DNA from 3 places in the Arthrobacter sp. SAFR-179 genome. Region 1 is predicted to be linked to each of the others. Evidence: riboswitches for the same ligand, from Rfam matches in the RefSeq annotation. Region 1 holds a riboswitch; each other region holds the start of a gene.

What was found. Region 1 has a riboswitch for S-adenosylmethionine ahead of ACR65K_RS07730 (bifunctional o-acetylhomoserine/o-acetylserine sulfhydrylase). Riboswitches for the same ligand answer to the same signal wherever they lie in the genome.
Region 2: linked by a shared signal. The riboswitch ahead of ACR65K_RS03450 (aminotransferase class V-fold PLP-dependent enzyme) and the one ahead of ACR65K_RS07730 (bifunctional o-acetylhomoserine/o-acetylserine sulfhydrylase) in region 1 are both predicted to bind S-adenosylmethionine.
Region 3: linked by a shared signal. The riboswitch ahead of ACR65K_RS10570 (DUF1737 domain-containing protein) and the one ahead of ACR65K_RS07730 (bifunctional o-acetylhomoserine/o-acetylserine sulfhydrylase) in region 1 are both predicted to bind S-adenosylmethionine.

Annotation. Positions count from the first base shown of each region.
Region 1 covers NZ_JBPFDM010000003.1:166,093-169,291, forward strand. Annotated here, with positions in the region: gene metX (homoserine O-acetyltransferase MetX) at 1-168, opposite strand, end outside; SAM riboswitch class IV at 181-296, opposite strand; gene ACR65K_RS07730 (bifunctional o-acetylhomoserine/o-acetylserine sulfhydrylase) at 399-1,721, opposite strand; SAM riboswitch class IV at 1,765-1,879, opposite strand; gene ACR65K_RS07735 (hypothetical protein) at 1,922-2,050, shown strand; gene ACR65K_RS07740 (VOC family protein) at 2,098-2,736, shown strand; gene ACR65K_RS07745 (HNH endonuclease signature motif containing protein) at 2,928-3,199, shown strand, end outside.
Region 2 covers NZ_JBPFDM010000001.1:706,465-709,663, reverse strand. Annotated here, with positions in the region: gene rsgA (ribosome small subunit-dependent GTPase A) at 1-327, shown strand, start outside; gene hisN (histidinol-phosphatase) at 372-1,184, shown strand; SAM riboswitch class IV at 1,338-1,451, shown strand; gene ACR65K_RS03450 (aminotransferase class V-fold PLP-dependent enzyme) at 1,489-2,907, shown strand; gene ACR65K_RS03445 (class I SAM-dependent methyltransferase) at 3,009-3,199, shown strand, end outside.
Region 3 covers NZ_JBPFDM010000005.1:85,788-88,986, forward strand. Annotated here, with positions in the region: gene ACR65K_RS10560 (O-succinylhomoserine sulfhydrylase) at 1-794, opposite strand, end outside; gene ACR65K_RS10565 (rhodanese-like domain-containing protein) at 795-1,205, opposite strand; gene ACR65K_RS10570 (DUF1737 domain-containing protein) at 1,202-1,477, opposite strand; SAM riboswitch class IV at 1,491-1,606, opposite strand; gene opgC (OpgC domain-containing protein) at 1,833-3,199, shown strand, end outside.

The sequences.
Region 1 (3,199 bases):
CTCGATCAGGACGGCGTTGCTGGCGTCCGCATTGAGCGTGCCCCACGTTTCGTAGGCCAGCGTGACGTCCGGCAGGTAGCCGCCGGCTTCAAGGTCCAGTCCCCCGATCGAGGCGTAGCGGACGATTCCGTGTTCGGGGATGGTGGTTCGGGCGACGGTAACCGTCATGGCAAGACCTCTTCTACGCGCTTGCCTGCCGTCATTTGACCGGCAGGCCAGGTCCTCACCCGGGGCACCCCACCGCGGAAGGAGGGTTGCCGGCCAGCAAGCCGGGGCTGTCACTGGCACTCATGACCTGGTTCGAGTGTACGAAACACCCCCCGTTCCAAGCCAAGAGTGTGACTGGTTGTGACTTTCCCGGCTTGCCGGCGGCACTCACTGCAGCCCCGGCTGTTGTCTTAGGCCGCGGCGCCCTTAGCTGCGCGGAAGCCCGCTTCCAGGTCGGCCAGGATGTCATCGATGTGCTCCAGGCCGACGGACAGCCGGACCAGTCCCGGGTTCACCCCCGCCACTGCCTGCTGCTCAGGCGAAAGCTGGCTGTGGGTGGTCGACGCCGGGTGGATGACCAGGGAGCGGACGTCGCCGATGTTCGCAACATGGGAGTGCAGTTCAAGGGCGTCGACGAAGCGTTTGCCCGCCTCCGCCCCGCCGGCCAGGTTGAAAGCCACCACGGCACCCGTCCCCTTGGGCCCGTACTTGCGGCCACGTTCGTACCAGGGGCTGGAGGGCAGCCCCGCGTAGGCGACGGATTCGACGTCGTCCCTTCCTTCCAGCCAGCGCGCCACCTCCGTGGCGTTGGCAACGTGACGCTCCACCCGCAGGCTCAGCGTCTCCAGGCCCTGGGAGATCAGGAAGGCGTTGAACGGGGACACGGCCGAGCCGAGGTCGCGCAGCAGCTGGACCCGGGCCTTGAGGATGTAGGACAGGTTGGCTCCGAGTGCGCCGCCTTCTCCCAGGTCGCGTGCGTAGACCAGGCCGTTGTACGTGGGGTCCGGAGTGTTGAAGCCGGGGAACCGCTCAGGATCCTTGCTGAAGTCGAACTTCCCGGAATCGACAATGACGCCGGCAATGGCCGAACCGTGGCCGCCCAGGTATTTGGTGGCCGAGTGAATCACGATGTCGGCGCCCCACTCCAGCGGGCGGATCAGGTACGGGGTGGACAGGGTGTTGTCCACGATCAGCGGCACGCCTGCCTGGTGGGCCACCTCGGAGATGCCTTCGACATCCAGGACGTCCTGGCGGGGATTGGACACCACTTCGCCGAAAAAGAGCTTGGTGTTCGCCTGCACGGCGCCGCGCCACTGGTCCAGGTTGTCCGGATCGTCCACGAAGGTGACCGAAATGCCGAACTTCTTCAGGGTGTGGGCGAACAGGTTGTACGTTCCGCCGTAAAGGCTGGGGCTGGCCACGATGTGGTCCCCGGCCTCCGCGATGTTCAGGACCGCGAAGGTTTCCGCTGCCTGCCCGGAGCTGAGCAGCAAAGCGGCCAGGCCTCCCTCAAGGCTGGCGATCCGCTGTTCGACGGCGTCCTGCGTGGGGTTGCCGATCCGGGTGTAAATGGGGGCAAGTTCAGCCAGGGCAAAGCGGTTGGCTGCACTTTCGGCGCTGGGGAACACGAAGGACGTGGTCTGGTAGATCGGCAGGGCACGGGCTCCAGTGGCACTGTCCACTTCCTGGCCTGCATGGATCTGGCGGGTTTCGAAGGACCATCCGTTGGACATCCAAATCTCCTTTGACATGGGCCCGGCATGCATGGAGCAGTACGGGCCGCGCTTGCTGCCGGCTGGTGCCGGACAGCCAGGTCCTCACCCGGGGCACCCCACCGCGGATGGAGGGTTGCCGGCCAGCGAGCCGGGGCTTGGCGCTGGCGCTCATGACCTGCGCCCAGTCTAGGAACCGGGCGGCCGCTGAGGACAGCATTGTGACGAACAAGGTCTTCGGGTGTGCCTTCGTGCTGCGCGCGGTGGCCCTCCGGCATCCGCTCGGGGACGCCGCCGTCGTCCTGCTTGCCACTGTTTCCGGCACTTTCCGCAGGCCGCGTTTCCAGTAAGGGTACCCTTAGCTGAGAGCCGGATCACAAAGTGCCAAGATGTTGCCATGCGCATGGATCACGTCTCTTACGCCTGTGAAACCGATGGCCTCGCGGCCACTACCGAACGTATTTCATCTGCCCTCGGCGTTGAGGCAGTGAAGGGCGGGGTCCACCCCCGGTTCGGAACCCGGAATATGATCATCCCGCTCGCCGGGCACAAGTACCTGGAAGTCGTGGAGGTCCTGGACCACCCGGCGTCGGATAAGGCACCATTCGGGCAGGCAGTGCGTGCCCGTTCCGCGGCCGGTGGCGGCTGGATGGGCTGGTGCGTCGAAGTGGACGACCTCGCCCCCTTCGAGACCCGCCTTGGCCGCGCCGCCGTAAACGGCAACCGCAAGTTCCCGGACGGCCGGGAGCTGGTCTGGAAGCAGATTGGCATCCTTGGCCTTATCGCCGACCCCCAGGTCCCGTACATGCTCAAGTGGGAAGGTGACCCGTCGCTGCACCCGTCCAACGCCTACCCCAGCAACATCAAAATGAGCTGCCTGACCATCGCCGGCTCCGCCTCCCGGGTGACCGAGTGGCTGGGTGAGCCGGTGGAGAAGCCGCTTGAGGACGTTGCGGTTGAGTGGGTGGCCCCGCACGGAACGCCGGGAATCCTGTCGGTCACGTTCGAAACCGCCAACGGAGCCGTCACCATCTGACACTCCATCCCTCCTTCCCGGCATGTCCGGGAGTGGGTTTGCCGGGCCATTGCCCGGACCTGCTTCGGCCGCCATCAGGTGGTGACAACGGCGTCACTACCCGATGGCGGCCGAATTCATTTAAGTGACTGCCAGGCCCGCAAAGATGCCTGCGAACTTCGATTGTCAGACCCCCGTTGGATGATGTTCGTATGGGAATTGGCGCAGGTGTTGAGGTGGCTTTGGAGGGTGTTCATGCCTCCGTGGCTGCGCTTGATGCGCTTGCTGCTGAGGATGCTTTCCTGGCTTCCGGGGTTGGTGTTGGGGCTGACGTGGATGTGTTGCAGCGGCGGTACGAACTCCGGCTGGAACGGCTTGAAGTCTCGTGCCGTTTGAGGGCTCAGCTCGCTGCCGTGGAAGCCCGTGATGTTGCCGAGGCCGTTGGGTTCCAGTACGCGATGCTTGCCCCGGACGCCCCGGTGCG
Region 2 (3,199 bases), on a different contig from region 1:
TCCTCCTCCGCCCTTGCCTTGCGGCTGGCGGATGCGCCGCCCGGCAGCTGGATCATCGACACCCCCGGCATCCGCTCCTTCGGCCTGGCGCACGTGAACCCGGACCGGATCCTGCGCTCCTTCCCGGACCTCTCCCCCGGCATCGAAAACTGCGAACGCGGCTGCAAGCACACGGCAGCCGCGGTGGACTGCGGCCTTGACGACTGGGTGGCGGGCGGACATGCAGGCCCCACCGGGGCTGCCCGGCTGGCGTCCCTGCGGCGGCTGCTGGGTGCGGATCCACGGATGGAAGCACAGGAAACCAAGGAGCTCGGCAGCGTCAACTGACGCGTTCTCCCGGCAGAACCGTTTGCAGACGGTAGTTTGGAACCATGATCCAACCCGCTTCGAGCTACAACGATGACCTGCGCCTGGCCCATGTCCTGGCCGACTCCGTGGATGACCAGACCATGAGCCGCTTCAAGGCCCTGGACCTCCACGTTGAGACCAAGCCGGACCTGACGCCGGTCACCGACGCGGACAAGGCCGCCGAGGAAGCCATCCGCGGCCAGCTTTCCCGTTCCCGCCCCCGCGACGCCGTCCTGGGCGAGGAATTCGGGAGCACCGGCCACGGTTCGCGGCGCTGGATCATCGATCCCATTGACGGGACCAAGAACTTTGTCCGCGGCGTTCCGGTGTGGGCCACGCTGATCGCCCTCGTGGACGAGGGTGAGCCGGTGGTGGGCGTGGTCAGCGCCCCGGCCCTTGGCAAGCGCTGGTGGGCGGCGAAAGGCATGGGCGCGTACATGGGCAGGTCCCTTGCCGCTGCCACCCGGCTCCGCGTCTCGGACGTGTCGAAGCTTTCCGATGCCTCCCTCTCGTACTCCAGCCTGGGCGGGTGGAAGGAACGCGGAAACCTGGACGAGTTCCTTGGCCTGACCGAGGATGTCTGGCGCACCCGGGCCTACGGCGATTTCTGGTCGTACTGCATGGTGGCCGAAGGCTCGGTGGACATCGCCTGCGAACCGGAACTGAACCTCTATGACATGGCCGCACTGGTGCCGATCGTGGTGGAGGCCGGCGGCCGGTTCACATCCCTGGAAGGCGAGGACGGCCCGTTCGGCGGAAACGCCCTGGCCACGAACTCAATCCTGCACTCGGAGGTCCTGCACCGCCTGAACCCGTACCTGGATGATCTGCTGTAACTGATGCGCTTTTCCGCATAAAAGCGAATAATGCGACGCCGGACACCTTCCTGGGGAAGTGTCCGGCGTCGTTTATTCGGCGGCACGTAATAAACACCTTAACAATTGCCGCGGCTTCAATCCTGGCCGCCCCATGTCCTACGCTTTTATTCAGGTCACGAGTGCCAGCGCAAAACCCCGGTTTGCTGGCCGGCAACCCTCCATTCGCGGTGGGGTGCCCCGGGTGACGACCAGGCCGGTCCGGAGCGGATGCGGCAAGCGCGGATTCCCCCATGGCGGAGTCCTGTCATCAAGTGAGGTCTCTGTGACAACTGCCACCGTCTCCCCCCAGCCCGTCATTGCCGAAGCCAGCGTCCCCGACGGACGCCACGCCGCTGCCGGCCGGCCCCTCGCTGCCGTCACCGGCGCCGAAATCCAGGCACCCCTGATTTCAGGCGGACACGTGCGGTACGCCAACCTCGATTACGGCGCCTCCGCCCCGGCGCTGTCCGTGGTGTCGGCCTACCTGAACGAGATCCTCCCCTACTACGCGAGCGTCCACCGCGGGGCAGGATACGCGTCCCAGATCAGCACCTCGGTGTATGAGAACGCCCGCAGCATCGTCAGGGATTTCGTCGGCGGCCGCTCGGATGATTCGGTCATCTTCACCCGCAACACCACCGATTCGCTGAACCTGCTGGCCGGTTGCCTGCCGGTGACCAATGGCCGGCACGACGGCGAGGTGCTCTACCTGGACATCGAACACCACGCCAACCTCCTGCCGTGGCAGGGCGTCCCGCACCGCAGCATCGTTGCCGCCGACACCATCACCGAAACCATCGACGCCGTCCGCGCGGAGCTGAGCCAGGGCGGCGTCAGCCTGCTCGCGGTTACCGGAGCCTCCAACGTCACCGGCGAAATCCTGCCCATCCGCGCCCTGGCCGCGCTGGCCCATGAGCATGGTGCACGGATCGTGGTAGATGCCGCCCAGCTCGCCCCCCACCGCCGCGTGGATATCAGCGCGGACGACGTCGACTACCTCGCCTTCTCCGGCCACAAGCTGTATGCGCCCTTCGGCGCCGGCGTCCTGGTGGGACGCCCGGACTGGCTGGACACCGGCGTCCCGCACCTCGCGGGCGGCGGCGCGGTCAAGGAAGCCAGGCTCGACGGCGTCAGCTGGGCCACTGGACCGGCGCGCCATGAGGGGGGCTCACCGAACGTCCTGGGAGCCGCCACACTGGCCCGCGCCACCCAGGTCATTGCCGGGCTGGACCAGGAACGCTGGCATGCCCACGAGTCCGCCATCCGTTCCTTCCTGGTGGAGGGCCTGCAGGAGATCGACGGCGTCACCGTCCACCAGATCTTCAAGGACACCAACCCGGAAACGGACACCATCGGCGTGGTCAACTTCTCCGTTGAGGGCTACGACGCAGGACTGGTGGCGGCGTACCTCTCGGCAGAGCACGGCGTGGGACTGCGGGACGGCCGCTTCTGCGCGCACCCGCTGCTGAAGCGACTGGGCCTGCCGTCCGGTTCCCTCCGCGCCAGCTTCGGTGTCGGTTCACGCCTGGAGGACGCCGAACGCCTGCTGGCCGGCATCCGTGCCCTGCGGAGCAACGGGCTGGGCTGGGACTACGTGGTGGACGCGGGCCGCTGGGTGCCCGCCAATGACACCCGCACCTACCCGCACTGGGCACCCAACACCCCGGGCACCGCCGGCGCCGCGCCCTGCATCGACGACTGACACCCTGCCCAACCCCTGCCGTCCAGGCCATCGATCCGGCGGCCAGGAGGATGCGGTAAATTCGAAAGGTACCGCAGGACGTCAGGTGAAGGAGGCCACGCGTGGTTCGGGGTGGCCCCAAGCTTGATCACGGGCGGCGCAGGGAACTCGGGCAGAGCTTCCAGGACGGCGGCAGGCACTACCAGCGCGTCCGCCCCGGCTACCCGGAAGAGGCAGCCCGGTGGCTGGTGCCCACGGATGCCCATGATGCACTCGACGTGGGCGCCGGCACCGGAAAGTTCACCGCCTTGCT
Region 3 (3,199 bases), on a different contig from region 1:
CGCAGGCTCATGGTCTCCAGGCCCTTGGTCAGGACCCAGGCGTTGAACGCGGAGAGCGCCGGCCCGGTATGGCGCATCAGCTGCTTCACCGGGCCATCGATGAACTCCTTGGTGCCCAGGATGGCGCCGCCCATCACCCTGCCCTGCCCGTCGATGTGCTTGGTGCCCGAGTAAACGATGACGTCCGCGCCCAGGTCCCCGCAGCGCTGCAGCAGGGGAGTGGCAAAGACGTTGTCCGCCACCACGGTGGCCCCGGCAGCATGCGCAAGTTCGCTGACCGCGGCGATGTCCACGATCTCCTGCATGGGGTTGGACGGGGATTCGAAGAAGACGGCGGTGGTGGGCTGGGAGAGGGCTTCGCGCCACTGGTCCAGGTCCGGACCATCCACGAAGACCGTCTCCACGCCCCACCGCGGGAGGATCTCGTTCAGAATCACAAAGCAGGAACCGAAGAGCGAACGGGCGGCCACCACCCGGTCCCCCGCAGCGAGCAGGGCACCCAGGGCGGTGAACACCGCGGACATGCCCGACGCCGTCGCAAAGCATGCTTCGGTGCCTTCCAGCAGCCTGAGCCGCTCCTGGAAAGTGGCAACGGACGGGTTGCCGTAGCGGGAGTAGACAAAGCGCTCGTCTTCGCCGGTGAAGGCACGTTCAGCTGCTGCGGCGGATTCGTAGACGAAGCCGGAATTCAGGAAGATGGCCTCGGACGTTTCCTGGAAGTTGGTGCGGTCCAGCCCGCCGCGGACAGCCTGGGTGTCGGGGCTCCAGCCGGGGGCGTCTTGGTTGAAGCTCACTTAGTTCTTTCCGAGGTTGGTAGGCAGGCCGCGGTTCTTCCAGCCGTTGACGGTGCGTTCACCGTAGCGGTCCGGCTCGCCTTCAAAGCCTTCCAGCACGTTGTAGGAGATGAAGCCGGCCTGCGTGGCGGCGGTGGCAGCCGCAACGGAACGGGCGCCGGACCGGCACAGGAACACCAGTTCAGCGGACGGGTCCTCCGGCGCCTGCTCCTTGAGGTCCTTGACGAAGTCGGGGTTGGGGATGCCGCCGGGGAAGGTCCACTGGATGAAGAGGGGATCGTTGTCCGTGGCCTTGGTGTCCGGGATGCCGATGTGGGCCCATTCGCCCTCGGTGCGGACGTCCACCAGGACGGCGCCCTGTTGCAGCTTTTCCCATGCCTCATGGGGCGTGAGGTCTCCCGCGTAGCTCATGCGTGGCCCTCGCCGTCGAACTCGCCCTCAAAGTCTGCGTCCAGCTGATCCACTGCGGTGGCCACCGCTGCGTCTGCGGAGGCGATCGCTGCCGGAAGGACCACTGCCTGCGCCACGATGACGCTGGTCCCGTTGAAGGTTGCCGCAGGGCTGCCGTGCAGCACGTAGCCCTCGGCCAGGGCGGCAGAAATCCGCTCGCAGAATTCACGGTTGTCCGGGCCACTGATCAGGCGGTAGGACAGTTTCTCTTCAGGGGCGGGTGCGTCAGACACGACGGATCTCCTTCTTTCACGCTTGCAGCTCGAATCGGTCGATATGCCGAGTATTCACCTGAGGCACCCCGCCGCGAAAGGGAGGGTTGCCGACCGGCCAGTCAGGGCTTCACACCGGTACTCATTACTCCCCAAAAACGTAACACCTGCCGCGCCAGGCCGCATCGCCGCCGTCGTCATGTTCCGTAATTGAGCTGAGCCGAGGGAAGGTGCAGTGCCGGAGGACAGTCCGACGACGGACATCGCCGCAGGTGGGCGGCCCGCCGCGCACAGTCAGCAGCCGCCGGGCCGATAAAGTTCTTACCGGGGCGCCGCCGGCGTCATCAGGGCAACGAGTACCGGGGGTCTTCGCACCATGCGGCCAGTCACATCGCACCACCACGCCGCAACCCGCCGGAACCACCGGCAGCCGATTGCCGCGCTTCTGGCAGCGGCCCTCATTGGGCTCATGGTCCTGTTGGCGGCTCCTCCTGCGCATGCGGCGGAGGCTGAACCCGAGAAGGGGAAGCCCTGGCTCGGTGCGGTGCTCGAATGGGGCGAGGACACTGCCGCAGGATTCAGCGGCAGGCTTGGCGCAGGCCCGGCCGTCTTCGGCCACGACATCACCATTCCGTACCGCGATTCTGAACGGAATGACATCGATGGTTTCCTTCAGCAGGCCGGGGCCGAAGGCGCCCACGCCCTGCTCACGGTGAAGCCGGCGGTGCCGCTGGACCAGCTCGGCGCCCCGGAGGCAGAAGCGTTCGCCCAGCAGGTGCGCGGCCTCGCCGCCGGATTCAAGGGGCAGCTGCTGGTCCGGTTTGCCCCGGACATGAACACAAGCTGGGTGGCATGGGGCCAACAACCTGCCGCCTACCGTGAGGCCTTCCAAACGGTTGCGGCAGCGTTCAGGAAGTACGACGGCGGCCGGGCCGCCATGGTGTGGGCGCCTTACCTGGGCAAGGACTACCCCTTCGACCGGAACCGGAATGCGCCGCAGCCGGGAAGCGAAGGCTTTTCCGTCCTGGACACGAACGGTGACGGTGCCTGGGACGGAAAAGACAGCGCCTACGCGCCCTTCTACCCGGGCGATGACGCCGTGGACTGGGTGGGGCTGGCTGCTTATCACGATGACACCGCCGGTGGTGCCGCCGCCAACACCCTGCCGCGGGCCGGCGAACTCCAGGAGATGCTGACGGACTCCGGCAGCGAAAACTTCTACGGCACCTACTCCGAGGGGCACAATAAGCCTTTCCTCCTCCAGACCGCGGCCTTCTACAGCCCTGCCTCCGGCGGGGCGTCCGAGGCGGACATCAAAACGGGCTGGTGGGACCAGGTGGTAACCACTGCCACGTCCCCCGGGTTTGCCGCGACTGCCGCAGTGGTCTGGGACGAGCGCACCAGCACCAGGGATACCGGCGTGGCAAGCATCAGTTGGCTGCTTACCGGCCACCCGGATATTGCCAAAGCGGCACTGGAGAGACTTAAGGAATCTCCGATGGTCACGGGTCCGCTCACCGGCGTTGCCTCCGGAATCACGTACGACCGGAGCAACACCCTCTCCGGGGCTGCCGCCTGGACTGTCGCTGCCGCCATGGTGATTCTCCTGGTGGCCTTGTGGCAGATTCCCCGCCGGATCAACGCTGCCACGGCCTGGAGCTACCGGGATCCCTCCACCCGGGATTCGCGGGTGGATCTGCTGCGCGGAGTGGCCATCGTCTTTGTGGTGGTGAACCACCTGGG